Regions from separate parts of the Agrobacterium sp. 16-172Ci genome, predicted to be linked through region 2. Evidence: predicted binding sites of a transcription regulator. Region 2 holds the regulator's gene; each other region holds the start of a gene.
What was found. The regulator LexA, encoded in region 2, represses DNA repair genes until DNA is damaged. The targets are predictions, from matches to a motif close to TGTTCNNNNTGTGTTCNG.
Positions count from the first base shown of each region.

Region 1 (6,054 bases), on a different contig from region 2:
GGAAAAAGCCTTTGACGATTTCGCATCGAGCGGCACGGACGATGCGGCCAACCGCCGTATGCTTGGGCTTTGAGAGCATTTCAGGGGAGATATTATGGCTATTGAAGGAAAGACAACCGACAAGGCGAACAGGCGGATTCGCCTTGGCATGGTGGGTGGCGGTTCGGGCGCATTTATCGGCGGCGTTCACCGCATGGCCGCGCGACTCGACAATCGCTTCGATCTCGTGGCGGGGGCCCTGTCCTCGACGCCGGAAAAATCCCTAGCCTCCGGCCGTGAGCTGGGGCTCGATCCCGAACGTTGTTACGGTTCGTTCGAGGAAATGGCCGAAAAGGAAGCGCTGCGCGAGGATGGCATCGAGGCGGTGGCGATCGTTACGCCCAACCATGTGCATTATCCGGCCGCCAAGGCGTTTCTGGAGCGCGGCATCCATGTCATCTGCGACAAGCCGCTGACCTCCAATCTGGAGGACGCCAAAAAGCTGAAGCAGGTGGCCGACAAGGCCGATGCCCTGTTCATCCTGACGCATAATTATACCGGCTATCCCATGGTGCGGCACGCGCGGGAACTGGTGGAGGCCGGTGAACTCGGCAATATCCGTCTGGTGCAGATGGAATATCCGCAGGACTGGCTGACGGAAGCAGTGGAGCAGACCGGCGCGAAACAGGCCGTCTGGCGCACCGATCCGGCGCAATCGGGCGTCGGCGGCTCCACCGGCGATATCGGCACCCATGCCTATAATCTCGGTTGCTTCATTTCCGGTCTGGAAGCGGATGAGCTGGCGGCAGATGTGCACACCTTTGTCGAAGGCCGACGGCTGGACGACAATGCGCATGTGATGCTGCGCTTCAAGCAAAAGGGCGGCAAGCAGGCGGCCAAGGGGCTGCTCTGGTGCAGCCAGGTTGCGGTCGGTCACGAAAACGGGCTGAAGGTTCGTGTTTATGGCGACGAGGCCGGTATCGAGTGGACGCAGGCGGACCCGAACTATCTCTGGTTCACGAGGCTTGGCGAACCCAAGCAGTTGATCACCCGCGGCGGCGCCGGGGCAGGGGCTGCCGCAGCGCGCGTCACCCGAATTCCGTCCGGCCACCCGGAAGGTTATCTCGAAGCGTTCGCCACCATCTATACCGAGGCGGCGCATGCCATCGAAGCCCGCCGCAGCGGCTCGGCGCTCGACAAGGCGGTGATTTACCCGACCGTGGACGACGGGGTTAAAGGTGTCGCTTTCGTCACGGCCTGCATCGAGTCCGGCAAGAAGAATGGCGGCTGGGTGAAGCTGTAAGATTGTGCGCGGGGGCGCGCGGCACGGTTTCTTCTCCCCGCCGGGGAGAAGGTGGCCCGAAGGGTCGGATGAGGGGGCAACGTTGCCGAATATCTCGACCCTTGCCCCCTCATCCCGCTGCCGCGGACTTCTCCCCGGCGGGGAGAAGAAACAAGTGGCATGCGCTCGCTCCTTCGTGGACTAGGGTGCAAGACTTATTGATAATATTGATAAGCGCTAGACGATGTCGTCTGCACCCTATCCGTTATGGGGCAACCGTCCTGAAGCTTGGTCCAGGACGAAACGTTGAGCTTCATCTCGCAGCGCGCGAGATAAGAGCCGCCATCGACCTTCAGGCAGGATGTCTGGCCGAGCTGGAACATGACGCCGCGATTTCGGCATTTGCAATTGTGGGCATCCGCCAAAGTCGGAATAAGGGCCATGACCAGGCCAAGTATGAGCACTCCAGGACGCATGGCTGAGGCTCCAAAGGATATCCCGCCAGATTACTCCTGTCGGAGGGCATAGTCAAAACGTCTTCCCTCCGCGATCCACGCGCGGGAAAGCCCGTAATCGTTGCGAACTTCTCCGCTATCACCCGATCAAAATCGCGCGGATATCATTCACATTCGTCAGCGTCGGCCCCGTCACGACAAGGTCTCCTGCTGCCCTGAAAGCGGTGTAGCTGTCGTGGCTCACGAGCGATTGGCGCGGATCGACACCGGCTTCGCGCATGCGGGCAAGCGTGTCCGGTGTCACCGCCGCACCTGCCGCATCCTCCACGCCGTCTATGCCGTCGCTATCGCCGGCAATGGCCCAGATGCCGTCCGCACCCTTCAGCGTCAGCGCAAGGCTCAGCAGGAATTCCGTATTGCGGCCGCCCTTGCCGGCCGGTCCCTTGCCGATTGTCACTGTGGTTTCGCCGCCGGAAAGCAGCACGGCCGGGCCTTTCACCGGCAGGCCCTTACGGCTGGCGGAAAGCGCGATGCCGGCCATGACAGCGCCGACATCTTTTGATTCACCCTCCAGCGAATCTCCGAGGATGAGCGGCGTAAGCCCGAGTTTCACCGCCTCATCCGCCGCCGCCTGCAGGGCGAGCGAAGGGGCGGCGATGAGCCGGATATCCTCCTCGATATCGCCCGCCTTGGGGGTTTCCTCGCCTTTTTCCAGCACCTTGCGCACGTTTTCGGGAAGATCGAGCGCATAACGGGAGACGATTTCCCGCACGCTTTCAATATCGCTCGGATCGGCAACCGTCGGGCCGGAAGCGATTTCGGAGGGATCGTCTCCCGGTACATCGGAAATCAGCAGCGAAACGACCCTGGCCGGTTTGGCAGCCAGCGCCAGCCGCCCGCCCTTGATGCGGGAGAGATGTTTGCGCACGGCGTTCATTTCGGAAATCGTCGCGCCGCTGGCCAAAAGGGCACGATTGACGGCCATCTTGTCGGCAAGGGTCATGCCTTCTGCCGGTGCCACCATCAGCGCCGAACCGCCGCCGGAAATCAGCGCGATGACCATGTCGTCCGCCGTCAAGCCTTCAACGGCTGCGAGAATGCGTTTTGCCGCTTCCGCGCTTTTATCGTCCGGCACGGGATGGGAAGCCTCGATGATCTCGATGCGCGCAGTCGGGACGGCATGGCCGTAACGCGTCACCACCACACCGGAAAGATCGACATGCGGCCATGCCGCTTCGAGCGCGGCAGCCATGGCGGCCGAAGCCTTGCCGGCGCCCACCACCACGCAGCGGCCTTTGGGCGGGGAGGGAAGGTGGTGTTGCAGCACCTTTGCCGGATCGGCGCTTGCCACTGCCGCCATGAAAATCCGGTTGAGGGCGTCTTTTGCGCTGTGATCGTTCCATGCGCTCATCGGTTCATGCTCCGATCCAAAGGAAGCCGAGCGCGAACAATGCCGGCAATGCCTGAATGAACAGGATCTTCATATTGGCGGTGATGGCGCCGAAAATACCGGCCACCAGAACGCAGGTCAGGAAGAAAACCTTGAAGCTCAGCCCTTCATCGCCCTGCATCAGCCCATAGATCAGCCCCGCTGCGAGAAAACCGTTATACAGTCCCTGATTGGCGGCCAGTACTTTCGTCTGCCGGGCAAAATCCGCCGAAAGACCGAAGGCCTTTCGGCCAGCTGGTTTTTCCCACAGCAGCATTTCCAGAATGACGATGTAAATATGGATGGCCGCAACCACGGCAATCAGAATGCTGGCGATCATCGGCGGTTTCCTCCAAACCATGATGTCCGTTGCCGGCGGCTGTCAGGGTAAAACAGGCGGCGAGCGGACAATTCCGTTTTAACGGCAGGGCAGAGGGCCGCAAGGCCAGAATCCTCTCTTCCCGTGCAAACTGTTGAAGACCGGCAGCCTATTGCTTGACTCTTTGCTGAAATAGGAACAAAACAGGAACAATAAAGATGAATAACCGGAATTGAAACCTGTCATGCCATGCAAAAGCGCGCGGATCAGTTGCTCGTTGTCGAAGAGCTGCGTGAAAGGCTGGAAAGGATCGGTAACGGCGCTCCGCGCCTGCACGAGACCTTGCCTTTCGGCGTGGATGCCATCGACCATCGCCTGCCGGGAGGCGGGCTGAAGCTCGGTTGCCTGCATGAGGTGAGCGGCGGCGGCAATGGCGCTGCCGATGGCGCGGCGGCCGCCCTTTTTGCGGCCGGTGTGGCGGCACGGCTTTCCGGCAAGGTTTTATGGTGTGTCACCCGCCGGGATCTGTTCATGCCGGGGCTGACGCAGGCCGGCCTGTCGCAGAACCGGGTCATCATCGTTGAATGCCGCGATGAGAAAGGTGTGCTCGACTGTTTCGAGGAGGGCTTACGCTGCAACGGTTTCGGCGCGGTGATGGGCGAGCTGGCGAAGTTGCCGATGAATGCCTCGCGGCGGCTGCAACTGGCGGCGGAAACCTCCGGTGTTACCGGTATCGCCATTCGTCGCTTCCGGCGTGCGGCCGATGCGGCGCTGTTCGGCGAGCCGACGGCAGCGATGACCCGCTGGCGCATCTCCGTCCGACCCTCATCCCCCTTGCCGGTACCGGGGGTGGGCAGGCCGCGCTGGTTTCTGGAACTTTTGCGATGTCGCGGCGGCGAAAGTGCCGAATTTGAAGTGGAAGCCTGTGATGCAAAGGGTCGTCTCGCTCTACCTGCCGACATGGCCGACGGATCGTTTCCGGCGTCTTTCGGGCAAGGACGCGCCGCCGGTTGAAAAGCCGCTGGTCATGATTGGCCGCCAGGGCAGCCGCCGGCTGGTGCTGGCGCTCGACAAGGCGGCAAAGGCGGCGGGCATCCGGCCGGGCACGCCGGTCAGCAAGGCGCAGGCGCTGGTGCCGGGCCTTATCGTGGAAGATCTGGATGCGGATGGAGATTCCCGCGCCCTGCAACAGCTGGCTTTTCATTTCCTGCGCATCTATGCCCCCATCGTCGCCGCCGACCCGCCGGACGGGCTGGTGCTGGACACGGCGGGGGCGGACCATCTGCACGGCAATGAGGCGCTGATGCTGAGCGGCATGGTCAACCGCCTGCATGCCGCCGGCTTTAGCGCCCGCGCCGCCATTGCCGATAGCTGGGGAGCGGCCCATGCGCTGGCGCGTTTTGGCCGTGAGGCGATCAGCATCGTGCCGCCGGGCGGGCAGCGTGTGGCGGTCAGCGGCTTGCCACTTGCCGCGTTGAGGCTGGAAGAGCGGATCGTTTCCGAGTTGAAGGTGCTCGGTTTCCGCAGCATCGGCGAGCTGGCCGAAGCACCGCGTGCGCCGCTCACCCTGCGTTTCGGCCCCGAACTCGTGCGCCGTCTTTCCCAGGCTTTGGGGGAGATCGGTGAACCCATCGAACCGGTGCGCGTGGCCGAGCTGGTGGAGGTGCGGTGCGCCTTTCCCGAACCCATTGCAGCGGCGGAGACGATTGCCCGTTATACGCAAAAACTGGTTCCGGAGCTTTGTGTCGCGCTGGAAAAGCGCGGCCTCGGCGCCCGCCGTGTCGATCTGGTGCTGCACCGGGTCGATAGCGGCCTGCAGGCGGTGCGGGCCGGCACCTCCAGACCGGTGCGCGATGTCAAACAGCTTGTCCGGCTTTTGACCGACCGGATCGACACCATCGATCCCGGTTTCGGCATCGAGATGATGGTGCTGACCGCCACCCATGCCGAGCCGCTTGTCGCCGCGCAGGCCCGATCCTCGCTTCTGGAGGAAGGCCGTGCGGACATCGCCGATACGGTTGATGTCATTCTCAATCGCGGCCACCGGGTCTATCGTTATGCGGCGGTGGCGAGCGATGTGCCGGAGCGCTCCGTTGCCCGGGTTGCGGCGCTGGCACCTGAGGATAGGCTCGGCTGGCCCGGCCACTGGCCGCGCCCGGTCAGGCTTTTTGCAAGGCCGGAACCCATCGAAACGCTGGCGCTGCTGCCGGACCATCCCCCCCGTTATTTCCTCTGGAAAGGCGTGCGCCACAATGTGCGGCGCGCCGACGGGCCGGAGCGGGTGTTCGGCGAATGGTGGAAACGCGACCGGGAAAAGGCCGCCGTGCGCGATTATTTCACGGTGGAAAATGAAAGCGGCGAGCGCTTCTGGATTTTTCGCTCCGGTGACGGCGAACATGCCGAGACCGGCTCGCAGGGCTGGTTCATTCACGGGGTCTTCGCATGAGCGCGCCGCGTTATGCCGAACTTCAGGTGACCACGCATTTTTCCTTCCTGCGCGGTGCAAGCTCCTGCGACGAACTGTTTGAACAGGCCAAAAATCTGGGCATCGAGGCGCTCGGCATTGTCGATCGCAACAGTCTTGCGGGCA
Region 1 covers NZ_JBNWBW010000026.1:17,873-23,926, forward strand. The annotation lists gene ACQZ40_RS20260 (sugar phosphate isomerase/epimerase family protein) at 1-73, shown strand, start outside; gene ACQZ40_RS20265 (Gfo/Idh/MocA family protein) at 95-1,282, shown strand; gene ACQZ40_RS20270 (hypothetical protein) at 1,477-1,737, opposite strand; gene ACQZ40_RS20275 (glycerate kinase type-2 family protein) at 1,856-3,127, opposite strand; gene ACQZ40_RS20280 (DUF1304 domain-containing protein) at 3,132-3,485, opposite strand; gene ACQZ40_RS20285 (ImuA family protein) at 3,714-4,478, shown strand; gene ACQZ40_RS20290 (Y-family DNA polymerase) at 4,393-5,910, shown strand; gene ACQZ40_RS20295 (error-prone DNA polymerase) at 5,907-6,054, shown strand, end outside.
Region 1: the regulator LexA is predicted to act here: its motif matches at 3,659-3,676, upstream of ACQZ40_RS20285 (ImuA family protein).

Region 2 (6,054 bases):
TTCTATAAGCCGCCACAGACGGTAACTCCACCCGGCATCGACGCGAAGACGGGCTGGCTGGAATGGGCCGACATGCGGCTCTATGGCCTTCGCACCGCCATTGCCGAGCGCATCCGCAACACCATCGGCGGCGATGCCGGCGCCTTTGCCGCCTCCATCGTCACCGATGAGAGACAGGCCATATCCGCCGAAACAATGGAAGCGTTGCGGCTCTCAGGCCTTGCCCATATCGTCGCCATATCCGGGCTCAACATGGCGCTGGCGTCGGGCATATTCTTCGTAGGACTGAGGCTTGCCTTCAGCCTTTTTCCGGCATTTGCGCAGCGCTGGCCCGTGAAGAAGATTTCGGCTTTCGCCGCGCTCTTGATGACGCTCGCCTATTACCTGATTTCAGGTTTCGCCGTCTCCGCCGAACGCGCCTGGCTGATGATGTCGGTGATGCTGATCGCTGTGCTGTTCGATCAACCCTCGCTCAGCCTCAGGAATGTCGCGCTTTCCGCTTTGGTCATTCTCGCTTTTTCGCCCTCGGAAATCATGGGTCCGAGCTTTCAGATGTCTTTTGCCGCGACCATCGCGCTCGTCGCCTCCTATGCCGCCTGGAGCCGCTGGCGTATCGATCGCGAGCGTCTGTTCATCGGACGCAAACCGGCATGGATGACGGTGGCGCAAACGGCGGGCGCCATTATCGGCGGTGTCATCACGACGTCGCTGATCGGTGGTCTTTCGACGGCGATCTATTCGGTCGAGCATTTTCAGCGTGTCACCACCTATGGACTTTTCGCCAATCTGGCCGCCATGTCGCTGATCGTCATGCCTTTCGGCCTTGTCGCCATGCTGCTGATGCCTTTCGGGCTGGACGCACCATTTCTGAAGGTCATGGGATACGGCATGGCCCTCGTCATCGAGGTTGCGCAGGAGGTGGCGTCCTGGGGCGGAAGCGCTGCGACGGGCCGGCCGCACGGGTGGTTTCTGGGGCTCGCCTCGGCTGGTTTTCTGCTGCTGACTTTGCTGCGCAGCCGGCTTGCGCTTCTGGGCATGCCGCTTCTATTCCTCGCCTTCGGCCTGTCATCCGCCACGGCCTATCGCGATCCGCCCGATTTGCTTGTTCACGAGGATGGCGAGCTGGTGGCATTGCTGGAAGACGGCAAAGCCTACACGACGAAGGCTCAGCCGCAGGGTTTCGTTTATGGCCAGTGGCAAAGGGCGCTGCTTTTGCCGGAACAGCCTGTGCCGCCGGTCTTTCTAAAGAGCGAGGCTACGGCAAAAACCGTGGCTTTGGCCCCGAGGGCGAAGCTTGATCCGCAAGAGATGAGTGCAGTTGCACGGCAGATGACAGCGGCCTTGAGAGACGCCGAGCCCGGTGTTTTCACCTGCAGCAAAGGCACATGGTGTGTTGCGCGCGCGGGAAGCGGCGAATGGATCATCGTTCTGGAAGATGGCCGCTTTGCCGGAAAGGCTTGCGATATCGCCGATATCATTATCGTCTCCCGCAGAACGTCCTTCTCCCAATGCCGCTCGGGTGCACTTCTGCTGAACCGGGATATCCTGCGACGGATCGGTTCGCTGGAAATGGACTTCGCCGGCAACGAGCAGGCAGCGGTCGTCGGCAGGCTGCGCGCCGCAATCGCCGGCATGGACAGGCCCTGGAGCGAACATCGCTATTACGACTGGAAAAGCGGCCGTTTCGATCACGACGTGCCTGATGCCATCATGCGGTTGCTGGCGGCATCGCAATAAAGTGCCGCCAGCATGGACCGTCAGGGCTTGATGCGCAGATCCGCGGTCAATTCGCCGATCCCGCTAATTTCCTCTTCATGCGCCGCATCGCGCCAGACTTCCTTCAGTCCGGCCTCGTACCATTCGCGCATCGCGGGAAGGGCGAGCAGCCGGTCGCAATAGGCTTTCGCCGCGGGCGAAAGTTCCGCGCCATAAGTCTGGAAACGAAATGCCACCGGGCAGAAGAAGGCATCGACCGCCGTGAATTTCTGGCCGGCAAGAAAAGGCCCGCCGAATTTCGCGAGGCCTTCGCTCCACAGCGTATCGATGCGCTTTATATCGGCCGCAAGCCCGGTATCGCCACCCTTCGGCTTTACCCGAATGCCGACCGACATCGGGTAGAGATTGCGCAGCGAGGAAAAGCCCGCATGCATTTCGCTCGCCGCCGAACGTGACCAGGCCCGTGCCTGCTTGTCGGTCGCCCAGACGCCCTGGTGTCTTTCCGCCAGATATTCGGCGATCGACAGCGATTCCCAAACCGTCACGCCCTCATCGACAAGGCAGGGCACCTTGCCGGTCGGCGAGAAGGTGGAGAAGGAAACGCCTTCTCCGAACGGAACGAGTTTTTCATCGAAGGCGATGCCGAGCGTGCGCATCAACACCCAGGGCCGTAGCGACCATGAGGAGTAATTCTTGTTGGCGATATAAAGATCGTACATGACATGTTTCCCCGATATGACGCGCATTTCTATACCGGCGGATGGCCTTTGGAATATTGCAAATAATCCATGGCTCCCATAAGCCGCGTTGATGAATGGGAAGGTGAGGGAAGGGAGAAGGAGGCATATCCACGTCACCGCCCGGAGATGAGGGCGAAACACACCCTCTCTTTACTTGCGCAGGGCCGAATTGTTCCAGGGAACAAGCCAAGATGCCTCAAAGGGAGCGTCCTCTTCTCGATGACGCCCCTGGCGAAAAAAGGCGGGCTGCCAATTAATGATAACGGCGGATCAGCCCCACGAGCTTGCCCTGGATTTTCACCCGGTCCGGTCCGAAGATGCGGGTCTCATAGGCGGGGTTGGCGGCTTCCAGAGCGATGGACGCTCCCTTGCGGCGGAAACGCTTGAGGGTCGCTTCTTCATCATCCACCAGTGCCACGACGATGTCGCCCGGATTGGCCGTGTTGCCGTTGCGGATGATGACGGTATCGCCATCAAAAATGCCGGCTTCGATCATCGAGTCGCCCTTGACCTCAAGAGCGTAATGTTCGCCCGAGCCGAGCATGTCGACCGGCACGGCCACATCATGGGTGTTGTTCTGGATGGCGGAAATCGGCACACCGGCGGCGATGCGGCCCATGACCGGCACGGTGGCGGCGCCGGCGAAATCATTAGTGGGCGCCTTGGGGGCAGGGGCCGGCTCCGGCGTCTTCGGTTTGCCGAGGCTGCCTTCGATGACGCTCGGCGAGAAGCCGCGCTGCGGCCTTGCACCCGGCGCATAGGCCTCCGGTAGCTTGATGACTTCCAGCGCCCGCGCCCTGTTAGGTAGCCGGCGAATAAAGCCGCGCTCCTCGAGTGCCGTGATCAGCCGGTGGATGCCGGATTTGGATGCAAGATCGAGTGCGTCCTTCATTTCATCGAAGGAGGGCGGCACGCCGGACTCTTTCATTCTTTCATGAATGAAGAGAAGCAATTCCTGCTGTTTGCGCGTGAGCATGAGGAAAACACCCTTGAGAATCGTCGTTGAAGTCGCGAAACAAATACAGAACGAACACTATATGTTCCATATGTGTTCCGCAATCCCCTAAAACTTCGTGAAGGGTGCATCGCAGATCGTGATTTGATCGTCGAAACTATCAACAAAGCAGATCTAACGATGTGTGCCGCATCTTGAATACCAGAAACCACCGATCGGAGAGACCCGGCCGGTGGTTTCTGGCTGCCGTTTGCTACGGCTCTTATATCAGTAGATCGTGAGCGCAGGAATGAAGCTGACCGCGATGAGGAGCAGCATCGCCATGGTGAAGAACGGCCACAATTCCTTCGTCGTCGCGCCGAGCGGCGCTCTGGCTATGGAGGACGAGATGAAGAGTGTGGTGCCGATCGGTGGCGTATAGAGCCCGATACCGAGATTGATGACCATCATCATGCCGAGCTGCACCCGGTCGAGCCCGATCATATCGGCGAGCGGCACGAAGATCGGTCCGAGCAGCAGGATCGACGGCGGCAGATCGAGCGGCATGCCGATGATCAGCATCAGGATGTTCATCATGAGAATGATCAGGATCGGGTTGGAGATATTCTCGGCCACCCAGGTGGCGAAATGCTGGGGCGCCTGATCGAAGGTCAGCACCCAGCCCACCGCCGCACTGCCCATGATGACCAGCATGACGACGCCGGTTGCGGAACCAGCTTCGACGAAATTGTCGCAGAAACGCTTCCACGTCAGATCGCGATAAAAGAAGATGCTGAGCACGAGCGAATAGACGACGGAAAGAACGGCCACTTCGGTTGGCGTTGCAAAGCCGAAGCGGAGGCCGAGGATGATCAGGATCGGCAGGAGGATCGCCGGCAGGCTGCGGAATGCAAGTAGCGCCAGATCGCGCTTGCGGATGCTTTCGTCACGCACCGCATAACCGCGCCGCACGGCAATGGCCCAGCAGACGAAGATGAAACCGGCGGCCATGAGCAGGCCCGGCAGAATGCCGGCGATGAACAGATTGGCGATGCTGACGCCGCTGACCAATGAATAGAGGATCATCGGGATCGACGGCGGAATGAGCACGTCGATGACCGCTGAGGTGGCATTGTTGGCCGCACAGAGGGGAGCGGGGTAGCCTTGGCGCTTTTGCCATGGAATGAGCACCGAACCGAGTGCGCTCGCATTGGCGACCGCGGAGCCGGACACGCCGCCGAACACGACCGACGAAATGACGGTGGTGGAAAGCGGGCCGCCGCGCCAGCGCTGCATGGCCTTGGAGGCGAGTTCCAGAAGCTGGGTTCCGAGTTTGCCGCCGAGCATCAGCGTGCCCGCGAGCATGAAGAACGGCAGCGCCAGCATCGGGAAAGACTGCGTCTGGTCGTACACCTGCTGCGCCACGATCAAAAGCGGCACATAACCGTTCCACAGCACGGCGACGCCGGCAGAGATGATCAGCGCATAACCGACCGGAACCGCAATCATCATTAGAATACAAAATGCAATGATCATCACGATGGTCATAGCGGCATCTCCTCGGTTGCACCGTGCGGGCGGGCATGCCAGCCGCTGGAGAGAATGCGCAGGCTCGCGGTTGCGGTCGTGACCGAGACCAGTGCCGCGCCGAAGGCGATGGAATAATATCCGATGCTATTGGGCAATTGCAGCACAGGGCTGATTTCCGCGCCAGCGATCTCGGCGACGACAAGCGCCTGCTGCGCGAGAATGACGAAACTTGCGACCGTCACGAGATTGGCGAACAGCAGAACGCCCACCTTGCCGCGTTCGTCGAACTTGTCATAGATCCATTCAACCGCCATATGCGCGCCGCTCTGCGCGGCAAGGGTAATGCCAGCGACGATGAACCATGGAAACAGCATGGTTGGCAGTTCTTCCGCAAAATCCAGCCCGCCGGATGTCGATAGATAGCGGACGATGACGTTTGCGGTCATGATGACCGTGAGCAGAATGCCGGTTGCCACGATGATGATGCGGCAGAGGGTGGCGATGAAACTGTCAACGCGATTGGCGGCGGACAAGGCTCCTTCGAGCATTGGCGCATCTCCTGAAAACTGAAACCGTATGAATGTCGGCGTGAGCGAGGCTCCCGCCGATCCTGTCGGTGGACATGAAGGCGAGGCCTGGCGGCATGCGCCGGCCCGGCATCCTGCTCGTCAGCCCTTGGCAGCCTTTTCCAGCGCGGCGACGAAATCGCCGAAGGGCTTCTGCTTCCATGTCTCCAGCACCTGCGCGGTCGCTTTCGCGAAGGCCGCGTGGTCGAGGTCTTCCACCACCTCGATGGCGGCATTGGCCCTGAAGGCGGCCAGTGACGCGCTTGCCTTTTCCGCCGAGAGTTTGCGCTGAAGCGCGCCTGCCTCCTTCGCAGCCGCCTTGACCGCCTCAAAATCCTTGCCCAGCCGCCCCTCGGCGAATTTGGACATCAGGAACGGGGTGGACTCCCATTTATGGGCGGTGAGGCTGATATGTTTGTTGACCTCGTAAAGCTTGGAGCTTTCGATATTCACGAGCGGATTTTCCTGCCCGTCAACGACACCCTGCTGAAGCGCGATGTAGAGTTCGCCAAACGCGATCTGAACCGTCGCCGCATCCAGCGCCTTGAAGATATCCATGGTCATCGGG
Region 2 covers NZ_JBNWBW010000003.1:11,092-17,145, reverse strand. The annotation lists gene ACQZ40_RS04805 (ComEC/Rec2 family competence protein) at 1-1,737, shown strand, start outside; gene ACQZ40_RS04800 (glutathione S-transferase family protein) at 1,758-2,435, opposite strand; gene lexA (transcriptional repressor LexA) at 2,710-3,432, opposite strand; gene ACQZ40_RS04790 (TRAP transporter large permease subunit) at 3,679-4,938, opposite strand; gene ACQZ40_RS04785 (TRAP transporter small permease) at 4,935-5,468, opposite strand; gene ACQZ40_RS04780 (TRAP transporter substrate-binding protein) at 5,589-6,054, opposite strand, start outside.

Region 3 (6,054 bases), 110 kb from region 2:
GCTGACAAGGGTGCGGCTGTTTCCGCCGGGGCAAAAACCGCCCGGCCGTTTTCCGCTTTTGAACGTATGGTGGCCTGGCGTTATCTGCGGTCGCGGCGCAAGGAAGCGTTCATTTCCGTCATCGCCGGTTTTTCCTTCGTCGGCATCATGCTGGGCGTGGCGACGCTTATCATCGTCATGGCGGTGATGAACGGGTTCCGCACCGAGCTCATTTCGCGCATTCTCGGCATCAACGGCCATATGATCGTGCAGCCTATCGACCAGCCCTTCAATAATTATGATGAGCTGGCGAAGAAGTTTGCCGCCGTTCCCGGCGTCACCATGGCCCTGCCGCTGGTGGAGGGCCAGACGCTCGCCTCCGGCCGCGGCGGGGCGGGCTCCGGCGCTCTGGTGCGCGGGGTTCGCCAGGAAGATATCGACAAGGTCAAGGAAGTCGCCACCAACATCAAGACTGGCGATCTGGTCGGCTTCATGGCTGGAGATGGTGTTCTCGTCGGTTCAAGGCTTGCCGCCCAGCTCGGCGTAACGGCCGGCGACGATATTACCCTCATTTCCCCGGAAGGCGACGTGACGCCGATGGGCGTCAATCCGCGCGTCAAATCCTACAAGATATCCGGCGTCTTCGAGATCGGCATGTCGGAATATGACGCCTCGATGATCTATATGCCCCTGTCCGAAGCCCAGCTTTATTTCAATGCCGAAGGCCTCGTGCAATCCATCGAGCTCTATGTCAGCCGCCCCGACGATGTCGACGGAATCCGCCCGCTGGTCGAACAGGCCGCCGAACGGCAGATTTATATCACCGACTGGAGACAGCGGAACCAGACCTTCTTTTCCGCCCTGCAGGTGGAAAGAAACGTGATGTTCATGATCCTCACTCTCATCGTTCTGGTGGCGGCGCTGAACATCATTTCCGGCCTCATCATGCTGGTGAAGGACAAGGGCAGCGATATCGCCATTCTGCGCACCATGGGCGCAAGCTCCGGCTCCGTGATGCGCATCTTCTTCATGACCGGGGCGGCCATCGGCATGGTCGGCACCTTTGCCGGTGTGGCGCTCGGCGTCATCGTCTGCCTCAATGTGGAATCCATCCGGCAGTTCTTCTCGTGGATATCCGGTACGGTGCTGTTTGACCCGCAGCTTTATTTCCTGAGCCAGCTTCCGGCCGAAATGGATATCAGCGAGACCATTTCCGTTGTCATCATGGCACTGACGCTCTCTTTCCTGGCAACGATCTTTCCAGCATGGCGGGCTTCCAAGCTCGATCCGGTGCAGGCCCTGCGTTACGAATAAGGACCGCTTCGCAATATGGCAAAAAAAACAGTGCTGCGGCTTACTGGCGTCGAGAGAACCTATGGTCAGGGCGAGACGTCGCTTTCCATTCTGCGCAAGGCTGATTTCGAATTGAAGAGCGGCGAGATGGTGGCGCTGGTCGCCCCTTCGGGAACCGGCAAATCCACGCTGCTGCATCTGGCGGGACTTCTCGAACATCCAGATGCCGGCGAGGTCTATATCAACGGCGCACCCTGCAATGACCTGCCGGATGAAACGCGAACCGCGATCCGTCGCAGCGATATCGGTTTTGTCTACCAGTTCCATCATCTCCTGCCGGAATTCTCGGCGGTGGAAAATGTGATGATGCCGCAGCTCATCGCCGGTCTGACACAGGCCGAAGCCCACAAGCGCGCCAGTGCGCTGCTCGACTATATGCGGGTGGGGCATCGCGGTGAGCACCGCCCGGCGGAACTCTCCGGCGGTGAACAGCAGCGTGTCGCCATCGCCCGCGCCGTCGCCAACGCACCGCTTTTGTTGCTCGCCGACGAGCCAACCGGCAATCTCGATCCGGAAACAGCGCATTATGTTTTCGACGCGCTGGAGGCGCTGGTACGCCAATCCGGCCTCGCGGCGCTGATCGCCACCCACAATCATGAACTCGCCGCCCGCATGGACCGGCGTGTGACGCTGACCGACGGCAAGATCGTCGATTTCTGAGCTGGTAAGTCGATCCGTCCGGTGCTCTCCAGAGAACGCCGGTTCTTCTCATTTGAGTTTTTCCGAACCCCGGGGGTGTTTTTACCTCCGGGTTTTTTCGTTTTGGAGTCAGTGGCTTGCTGTTCCCATGCGGGAACCGAAGGCGATTCTGCGGCATTAGCAAGGGGAATATCAGCAAAACCCTGTTGACAATCGAACAAAATGAGAACAAAGTTGGAACATAACGAGTAAGGAGAGACCAATGACTGATTTCATCCGTGACGTTGCCGCTTTCGCCTCCATCGCTGTCTTCGTAGCCAGCTTTTCGGTGATCCTCACCGCCCTGTGAAGGGCACGCCGGCGCAGAAACCTGTATGGACGCCGCAAAGCGGTGGACTTTGAGCGCCGGAAATCGGAAAATCGCCCCCTCGATTCAGAATGACAGGATGATGATATGGGCGATGCGGTTGTGCGTGGAGAGACCTCTGGCGAGACGCTAAAAACTCCCGGTTTCGTCCATTTGCGGGTTCATTCCGCCTATTCCCTGCTTGAGGGGGCCTTGCCCCTCAAGAAAATCATGTCCAAGGCCGTGGCCGACGGTCAGCCGGCCATTGCCATTACCGATACAAACAACCTCTTTGTCGCGCTCGAATTTTCCGAAAAGGCGCGCGATGAAGGTTTGCAGCCCATCATCGGCTGCCAGCTGTCTATCGACATGCAGGATGCGGCGGAGGATCGCCGCAACCATAACAGCCACCTTCAGAAACTTCCCGCCATAGTGCTCCTTGCCGCCAATGCCGAAGGTTACGAGCGGCTGGTGGATATCGTCAGCCGTGCCTATCTGGAAGGCGAGGGCAGCGGCCATTCGGTGCATATTACCCGTGCATGGCTGGAGGAAGCTTCCAATGCCGGCCTGATCGCGCTGACCGGCGCGTCCGGCGGTCCGGTGGATATGGCCTTGAAGGAAGGTCACGCTGCCCAGGCGAAGGAACGGCTGCTGACGCTAAAGTCGCTCTTCGGTGACCGGCTTTATATCGAATTGCAGCGCCAGTCCGGTTATGACCGTTCCCATGAGCGGCGCATGATCGGCCTTGCTTATGACCATGATATTCCGCTGGTTGCCACCAACGAGGCGTTTTTCCCTTCCAAGGCCGACTATGAGGCGCATGATGCGCTGATGGCAGTGGCGCATAACGCCATCGTCTCCGATGACAGCCGGTTCCGGCTCACGCCCGATCATTACCTCAAAAGTCGAGCGGAAATGGCGGCGCTGTTTGCCGATCTTCCCGAGGCGCTGGAAAACACCGTCGAGATCGCGCTGCGCTGCTCCTATGTGCTGAAGAAGCGCGGGCCGATCCTGCCGCGTTTCACCGGCGCCAGCGACGACCCGGAGGCGGCGGAACATGCCGAAGCCGAAGAGCTTCGCCGTCAGGCGGTGGAGGGGCTGGATCAGCGCCTGGCGGCGCTCGGCATGGCGGCCGGCTATACGGAGCAGGACTATCGCGACAGGCTGGATTTCGAACTCGGCGTCATCTCGCGCATGAAGTTCCCCGGTTACTTCCTGATCGTTGCCGACTTCATAAAATGGGCCAAGCAGCACGATATTCCGGTCGGGCCGGGCCGCGGTTCGGGTGCGGGCTCGCTTGTCGCTTATGCGCTCACGATTACCGATGTCGATCCTCTGCGCTTCTCGCTGCTGTTTGAACGCTTCCTCAATCCCGAACGCGTTTCGATGCCCGACTTCGATATCGACTTCTGTCAGGACCGTCGCGAAGAGGTGATCCGTTACGTGCAGGCCAAATATGGCCGCGAGCAGGTGGCGCAGATCATCACCTTCGGTTCGCTGCAGGCGCGCGCGGCCTTGCGCGACGTCGGCCGCGTGCTTGAAATGCCCTATGGGCAGGTGGACAAGATCTGCAAGCTGGTGCCCAACAACCCGGCCAACCCGACACCCCTGTCGAAAGCGATCGAGGAAGAGCCGCGCCTGCAGGAAGAGGCGGACAAGGAGCCGGTCGTCGCCCGCCTTCTGGATATCGCCCAGAAGATCGAAGGGCTTTACCGCCACGCCTCCACCCACGCCGCCGGTATCGTCATCGGTGACCGCCCGCTGTCGAAGCTGGTGCCGATGTATCGCGATCCGCGCTCGGATATGCCGGTCACCCAGTTCAACATGAAATGGGTGGAAAGCGCCGGTCTCGTCAAATTCGACTTCCTCGGCCTGAAGACGCTGACGGTGCTGAAGGTGGCCGTCGATTTTGTTGCCAAGCGCGGCATCAAGGTCGATCTCGCGGCGATCCCGCTGGATGATGCCAAAACCTACGAGATGCTCTCGCGCGGCGAAACCATCGGCGTGTTCCAGGTGGAAAGTGCCGGCATGCGCAAGGCGCTTATCGGCATGCGGCCGGACTGCATCGAGGACATCATCGCGCTGGTGGCGCTTTATCGCCCGGGACCGATGGAAAACATCCCGGTCTATAATGCCCGCAAACATGGCGAGGAGGAGCTGGAGTCCATCCACCCCACCATCGACCATCTGCTCAAGGAAACGCAGGGCGTTATCGTCTATCAGGAACAGGTGATGCAGATCGCCCAGGTTCTCTCCGGTTATTCGCTCGGCGAAGCCGATCTTCTGCGCCGCGCCATGGGCAAGAAGATCAAGGAGGAGATGGACAAGCAGCGCGAACGTTTCGTGGATGGCGCCATCAAGAACGGCGTCTCGAAGCCGCAGGCCAACACCATCTTCGACCTTCTCGCGAAATTCGCCAATTACGGCTTCAACAAGAGCCACGCTGCGGCCTACGCCATCGTGTCCTACCAGACCGCCTATATGAAGGCGCATTATCCGGTGGAGTTCCTGGCGGCCTCGATGACGCTCGATATGGCGAACACGGAAAAGCTCAACGATTTCCGCCAGGATGCCGGCCGCCTTGGCATAGAGGTCGTGGCACCGTCGGTGCAGACGTCGTTCCGGCAATTCGAGACAGGTGAAAACCGCATCTATTATTCGCTCGCCGCCATCAAGGGCGTAGGCGAGGGGGCAGTGGAGCACATCGTCCAGGTACGCGACGGCAAGCCGTTCACGAGCCTTGAGGATTTCTGCCTGCGCATCGATCCCAAGCAGATCAACCGGCGTGTGCTGGAAAGCCTGATCAATGCCGGCGCTTTCGATTGTTTCGGCCGCGACCGCGCCGAGCTGATCGGCGGGCTGGACCGCATCATCGGTTATGCGCAGATGGCGCAGAACAACCGCACCATCGGCCAGTCGGACATGTTTGGCTCTGGTGGTGGAAGCGGCCCGGAAAAGCTCATCCTTCCCGCCTTCCAGCCCTGGCTCGCCTCCGAAAAGCTGCTGCGCGAATATCAGGTGCTCGGTTTTTACCTGACCGCCCATCCGCTCGATACCTACCGCCCCGTGCTGGAAAAGCTGCGGGTGCAGAATTTCGCGGATTTTTCCGCCGCGGTGAAACAGGGCGCGACCGCCGGGCGTCTGGCCGGCACCGTGACCGGCAAGCAGGAGCGCAAGACCCGCACTGGCAACAAGATGGGCATCGTCACCTTCTCGGACGCATCGGGCCAATATGAGGCGGTGCTGTTTTCCGAAGGGCTCGGCCAGTTCCGCGATCTGCTCGAGGTCGGTAAATCGCTGGTCATCACCGTGCAGGCGGAAGAGCGCCCGGAAGGTATCGGCCTGCGTATCCAGACGGCGCAGTCACTGGAAGAGAAATCCGTGCAGATGCAGAAGGCGTTGCGTGTTTATGTGCGCGATTCCGGCCCGCTGAAAACGGTGGCCCGCCACCTCAACACGAAAGGCGATGGCTCGGTCTATTTCATCGTCATCAAGGATGAGGGCAGCCGTGAGATCGAGGTGGAGCTGACGGAGAAATACCGCATCTCGCCGGAAATCGCCGCTGCGCTGCGCTCCGCGCCCGGTGTCGTCGATGTGGAACTGGTGTGAGGCCTCAAGCCTCACACGTCGCTCATACCGGCCCTTCTTTGGTCACGGTAATGAAGTCCGTTCCAGTGCCTGTCTCCAGCTGGTGACTGATATCGGAAACGGTGATCGAGCTACCGCTTGAAAGCTCC
Region 3 covers NZ_JBNWBW010000003.1:121,408-127,461, reverse strand. The annotation lists gene ACQZ40_RS05345 (lipoprotein-releasing ABC transporter permease subunit) at 1-1,293, shown strand, start outside; gene ACQZ40_RS05340 (ABC transporter ATP-binding protein) at 1,309-1,992, shown strand; gene dnaE (DNA polymerase III subunit alpha) at 2,426-5,926, shown strand; gene ACQZ40_RS05330 (L,D-transpeptidase family protein) at 5,949-6,054, opposite strand, start outside.
Region 3: the regulator LexA is predicted to act here: its motif matches at 2,196-2,213, upstream of dnaE (DNA polymerase III subunit alpha).

Region 4 (6,054 bases), on a different contig from region 2:
TAGATTGTCTTCCACGACCTGAGCGAAGTGGATGGCGTGAGATGTGCAATCTTTATCGGATGGAAGACAAGGACTGGGTCGCGAAATGGGCCCAGGATGCGGAAAGCCTGATCAACCTGATGCCGGCCTACCAGATGAACCCCGACCAGATGGGGCCGATCGTCCGCAACACGGCTGGCGGCAAGAAGCAGCTGGTCCACGCACGATGGGGACTGCCCTCTCCTCGCTTCGCGCTCGAGAAAGGCGCCAAGGCCAAGGCCGAGAAGCTTGCGGCCAAGGGCAGACCCTTCGATCTTGAGGAACTGATCCGCATGGAGGCCGACCGCGGCACGACCAATGTGCGCAAGCTCAGTTTTCCGCACTGGAAGCGGTGGTTCGGTGTCGAGAACAGATGCCTCGTCCCGGTTACCAGCTTCGCCGAGCCGGATCCGGCCAGCCAGGTGGTTGGCGGAAACGTGCCGAATGCCTGGTTCGCCTGCAATGAGGAGAAGTCGCTGATGTTCTTTGCCGGTCTCCATGTGCCGCAATGGCAGAGTGTCCGAAAGGTCAGGGACGGCCTGACCACCGACGATCTCTACGGGTTCTTGACCACAGATCCCAACGACCTGGTGAAGCCGATCCATGAGAAGGCGATGCCCGTCCTGTTGCTGACGAAGGAAGAGACCGACATTTGGATGCGGGCGCCATGGGATGAAGCCAAGGATTTGGCCCGCCCGTTACCGGATGACGCGCTGATCATTTCGTCGCGCGAACCGTATGGATCGTCGATCATCTCGAAATCCGGAGAGCCGGTGGAACCGGGCAGTCTGCTCTAACTCCTGAATTCAGAGCGAAAAAGCCTGCCGCGGGAGGAGGTGCGGCAGGCTTTTCGAAAGAATTGAACATGTGCGAATTATTTTGACGCATCTCGCCGTCTCAGTCGCCTTCGGTGTTTCGTGCGCGTTCTTCATCGCTATCGAACTCGACGGGCGACAGATCACCCCAGTCAACGAGCACCCTCCCATGCTCGTCGACCTGGTCGGCATCAATCTTGTCAGATGCGATCAACAGGATCCGTGCCTTATCCCGATCGAAGATCTCGGTCGGGCTGAGGCTATCCAACGCGACCCGGACCAGCGAGCGGTAGGTGACGAAGCCTGTATGGCGCTGTCCCTTGTAGTCAAAGGCAAACGCCATCCACTCGCGGCCGTCAACGGGATCACGACGAAACAGGCGGGGCATCGCCTTACGGAGGCGAACCCCTACCCCGCCCCCGTTTTCCGGAATGAAGATCACGCCATGCGATTCGAGAGCGACCTTGACCGCATGAGGCGTTTTCGGGTGGTAGGCGCGATTGCCGCGCTCGAAATCTGCGATTGTCTTTTTAGCGATGCGCGCACGTTCGGATAGTTCGATTTGAGACCAATCGATAAGAGCCCGCCCCGCCCGGCATTGTTCAGCTGTAATCATGATATTACTCCAAAAGTGACTATATCAACACTGATATGTTTCTTTTAGGGTAAAATCAAGGATAATCTCGCGATGAAATCAAACAACAGTACTGAAACCCGTGTCGCGGCGTGCCTAGAAGCCGGGTGACAAGGTTCCGCACTCTGCTCGGGAAAACAGGCTGTCGAACTGAAGTCACAGAACTTTAGATGAAGATGAAAGAGGGGACCGCCCTGAGGCGGCCCCCTATCATTTCAAGCCCATTCAGGATCGTAATACATGGAATCGTCGACTCTCCCGCCCGTCTCGAACTCCGGCTCGAAGTACCCGACACGGCTGGCAGCACGACGCATTGTCATGATGCTCGTGAATTTGATCTTATCGCCGTGGAACGCCCGATCCTGATCCTGCTCACCGTTGAGCGATCCCGACAGCGTTGCGATCAAGCTATCGTCATGAGTTTCCACGCTCGTCTCCTCGATGTAGAGCTCATCGAAATAGGCGTTGGTCGTTGCGATCTCTCCGGCGAGTTCGTTTTCTATGACCATGGGGTCGCGCTGGATGTAATCGTTGATGTCATCACTCAGGTAGGTCGAATCCCATATCTCTCCCCTGAAATGCCCAGCCGCCTCAAGCGACGCCGAGATAATCTTTGCAATCGCCCTACCGTCGGGAAGTTCAACAGGAACATTCGACAGTTCCGCACGCCGCCGATTGATACCATCAATGTCAGGAATAAGGATTTCAGCCTCTTCCAAGGAGGAAAGGGGAAATGTGACATCAGCTTGCAGAGCCGCAGCGGTGCCATAACCGAAGTAAGCTGCAACAAGCTCGTGGGCATGAGACGAGCGAAGTTTCTCGCCGGTCATATTCCGGTAGGCTGCGCGCAGGTAATCTGCGCAATCTTTTTGGGTAGACATGACAAATCCATTTCACACCGGCGTCGTGGAGGGGTGGTCGCAAGCGCTTTATGAACACCCTGCGCCGGCTGAATGGTTGCCGTTCAGGATCTTATTTAGGATGTGCCGCCTTTTGGGTCGCTTGCAGCCCTGGCGTTCGGCTCCGTCACCAAAAGATAACAAAACTTTTACGAATTGCAAGCGATGCAGCGCTCCTCGACGCAGGCCCCTCCAAGGGTTGCAGTTTCCATCCACCATGCTATGTTCTTGTTTTGTTCTACTCTACCTCTACAGACGGCTGGATAGTGAAATGAATAACACTGCCCAAATTAGAAAGATAATCCACGTGGATATGGACGCGTTCTACGCATCCGTGGAGCAGCGCGACAATCCGGATCTCCGTGGGAAACCGATAGCGGTCGGAGGTGCAGGCGCCCGAGGCGTGCTGACCACAGCGAGCTATGAGGCGCGCGTCTTTGGCATTCATTCGGCAATGCCATCGGTGACTGCTGCCCGCAAATGCCCTGACCTGATTTTCGTGAAACCGCGATTCGAGGTCTATCGCGAAGTGTCCCGGCAAATTTGCGAAATTTTCGCCGAGTACACGTCTTTGGTCGAACCCTTGTCACTGGATGAGGCCTATCTTGATGTGACCGAAAATCTAAAGGAAATGCCGATCGCGACAGAAATCGCCTTGGCGATACGCGCGAAGATCAAAGCGGTGACTGGTCTGAATGCGTCCGCCGGCATCTCCTACAATAAATTTCTCGCAAAGATGGCCTCGGATCTCAACAAGCCCAACGGGCAGGCCGTCATCACCCCAAAGAACGGGCCTGCCTTTGTAGAAGGACTTGCAGTCAAGAAGTTTCATGGCGTCGGTCCGGCCACCGCAGAGAAGATGCATCGGCTTGGTATCGAAACCGGGGCGGATCTGAAAACGAAATCGCTGCAATTCTTGTCGCAGCACTTTGGGAAGTCGGGTGGTTATTTCTACGGAATCGCCCGCGGCATCGATGAGCGTCAGGTGCGACCGGATCGGGTCCGAAAATCGGTAGGAGCAGAAGACACCTTCATCCAAGACATCAATGACCTCGGGGTTGCTAGAGACGAGTTGAAGCCGCTTGCAGATAAGGTTTGGGGCTATTGCAAGTCGTCAGGCATCGAGGCCAAAACCGTGACCGTGAAGATCAAATATTCGGATTTTACGCAAGCAACACGAAGCAAGACAAGCGTCCTACCCTTTGCCGATGGCCACGACGTTCTCCGTATCGCAGCCGACTTGCTGACGACGGTTTACCCTTTCAAACTTTCCGTTCGGTTGCTCGGCGTTACGTTGTCGTCACTGACGAAAGCAGACAGGAACGATGCCGGCTTCGAGAAGCCGCAGCTCCACTTCAATTTGTAGCTTTGTACCAAGCCCACCAAAAATAGCGTCGACCCAATCCGCCGCACCAATTGCAGTCACGCGGGTGCCCGAAATTCTTCTGATATTGCTCTATCGCGATTGCTCATGACCGCATGGGCAAAAACAGGATTCTCCTCGACAGAGCGCTCCAAAATGCCAGACAAAAGCGAAAGGTTCATAAGCTGTTGAGGCTTCAACGTTTGGCGAGTTTCCACCAAATCTTCGTCCGCTGTCGCACAGATAAATGAGAAATATTTGCCCAGCAGGCCGACGATGACGTCTGAGATCTGAATTCCTGGTTCACTGTGGGAGACGACGAACCGAAAATGGTTCATCTTCGTCTTGCCGTCGACGAAGGTCACATCTTTGAGGTAGTCGATAACGAGCTCCTCGACGTCCAGGATGTGCGACGCGTTCTTAAGGATATAAAGACGCTCCAGAAAAAAATGACCGAAGCTATCGACCAGAACATTAGGAGCTTCTGCCTCAAGGAAGGGAAGCGATTTAATCTTTCGCCCCAGCTGCAACACGCCCTTTAGCATCATGTAATTGAAGTGATCGAGCAAATCGGATCGAGCTTCGGCGAGGTCCAACAGTTCATCAATGAAGTCACGCCTCCTCTCGGAACCGACATTGGGAAATGTGTAGCGCCGGAAAAGATCAATCAACCCTTCAAAATCGTATCGGAGAATTGAAAAAAGATCGTTTTTTAGAGAACGCTCGAAAGGGATGAGATGCGTCGCCACGTCGTCCGACAAAATGGAATCTATAATATCGACAATGCTCCAATAGATTGGATCAACGACCGAATAGTGGACATAGAGGCCCTGTTCGCTGATCCAGCGCAGAAACGTCTCCAGTTTCCTGCTGCTGAGCATCTGCAGAAAACCGCCCGTCGCGACATACTTCAACTTGATCTCGGGTGCATTGTCCTGCACCGCAAGAATTTTGCGTAGACGCCCGAGATCAAAGACGCGCTGCGGCCCATCGTAAGCCACTCCGCCGACCACGAAACAATTTGCTTCGGGGATGTTCAGCCCGCTCTCGCGAACGTGGACAAGGCGATGATTGTTGGTTTCGTCGTAAAAGATCGTGTAGGCGCGATCGGCGTTAAAAAGCCCATGAAGCGCTATAGGTCCGGCACGCCGCTTATTCACATCTATGATCACTGTCATGTCCTTTCTGCCAGGCTCGCAACGGAGCATGTCACGTCAAAGAACTAGCCACCTGGCGTAGTGCCGCCGGGAGGCTGTGGCATTCGACAGCACGCGCACCGAGCAAATCGATCACCCAGCCATGATGCCTTTCCGGAATAAACATTCTCGCCCCCGCCAAGCTGTTGAAGATCAAATCTCCGACTTGTTCGGCACCCAGGTTCGCGACCACGCGCTCGGAACAGAGGATATCCGCAGTGGCGATGATCTGCATGCCAGCAAAGCGTTCGGCCGCAATCCTCTGAGCCTTGCGTTCATCTATCACAACCGTATGTCCCAATACCGCCCCAACCGCGAGGGTTGCAGCTTCGCCGTCATCCAGAGTTTCTGCGGCGCTGCCACTAACCAGGCCTGCAAAGATGCGCTCACCCTGATCATCGAGTTCGACAAACTGGAGCAATTCTTCGCTTACGAGCGCTGCGGCCATTTCTGCATCATTTCTTGCACTAAAACGGTCGGCGACGAGCTCATCGCGGACGACGGCGGATGCCCGAAGCTTTACTCCGAATGCGCGCACGATATCGCTCGCTCGTCCCGTCGCATTGAGATTAATGATCACACTCGTATCGACCACGAGATGAGCTGAGACATCACCGGAGAATAGAGGTTGCCGCATTGCCCCCGCTTTCTTCGGTATCGATATCGCTGAGGATGTCGCGCACTTTGACACGATCCATATGCAGCATCCGCGCGATCTGGCCCTCGCTCAATAGACCGCGCTTTGCTGCTTGATAGGCCATCAGCCCGGTTTTAAGCGGGACCGGCAAAGCGGCTTCGTCCTTCATACGATCATTTTGAACTGCATCACCGAGAACCTGCCTCACATGGTCATCGGTGATGTGACCGTTCGCCTGAAACCAGTCCCAAGTGCCGCGTTTGGTCAGTTGCAGCTCCTCCAACCGCCGCACCATGGCCTCCCGGGAAACACGGAAGAAATGAGCGAGAACGATGACATGACGGCGCGTCAGGCTCGATGCGCCAGCCGTGACTTCCTCAAATTTCTGGCGGACCGCTTGGGCCGGGGTGAGAAACCCACGCGCGAATGCATTCGCATATTTCTCTTCCCGCGAACTTTCCAACTCGTCGATTTCATTGACCTCCGGCTGAG
Region 4 covers NZ_JBNWBW010000027.1:38,671-44,724, forward strand. The annotation lists gene ACQZ40_RS20755 (SOS response-associated peptidase family protein) at 42-815, shown strand; gene ACQZ40_RS20760 (helix-turn-helix domain-containing protein) at 916-1,449, opposite strand; gene ACQZ40_RS20765 (hypothetical protein) at 1,683-2,348, opposite strand; gene dinB (DNA polymerase IV) at 2,638-3,732, shown strand; gene ACQZ40_RS20775 (DUF3800 domain-containing protein) at 3,789-4,907, opposite strand; gene ACQZ40_RS20780 (hypothetical protein) at 4,939-5,562, opposite strand; gene ACQZ40_RS20785 (XRE family transcriptional regulator) at 5,537-6,054, opposite strand, start outside.
Region 4: the regulator LexA is predicted to act here: its motif matches at 2,590-2,607, upstream of dinB (DNA polymerase IV).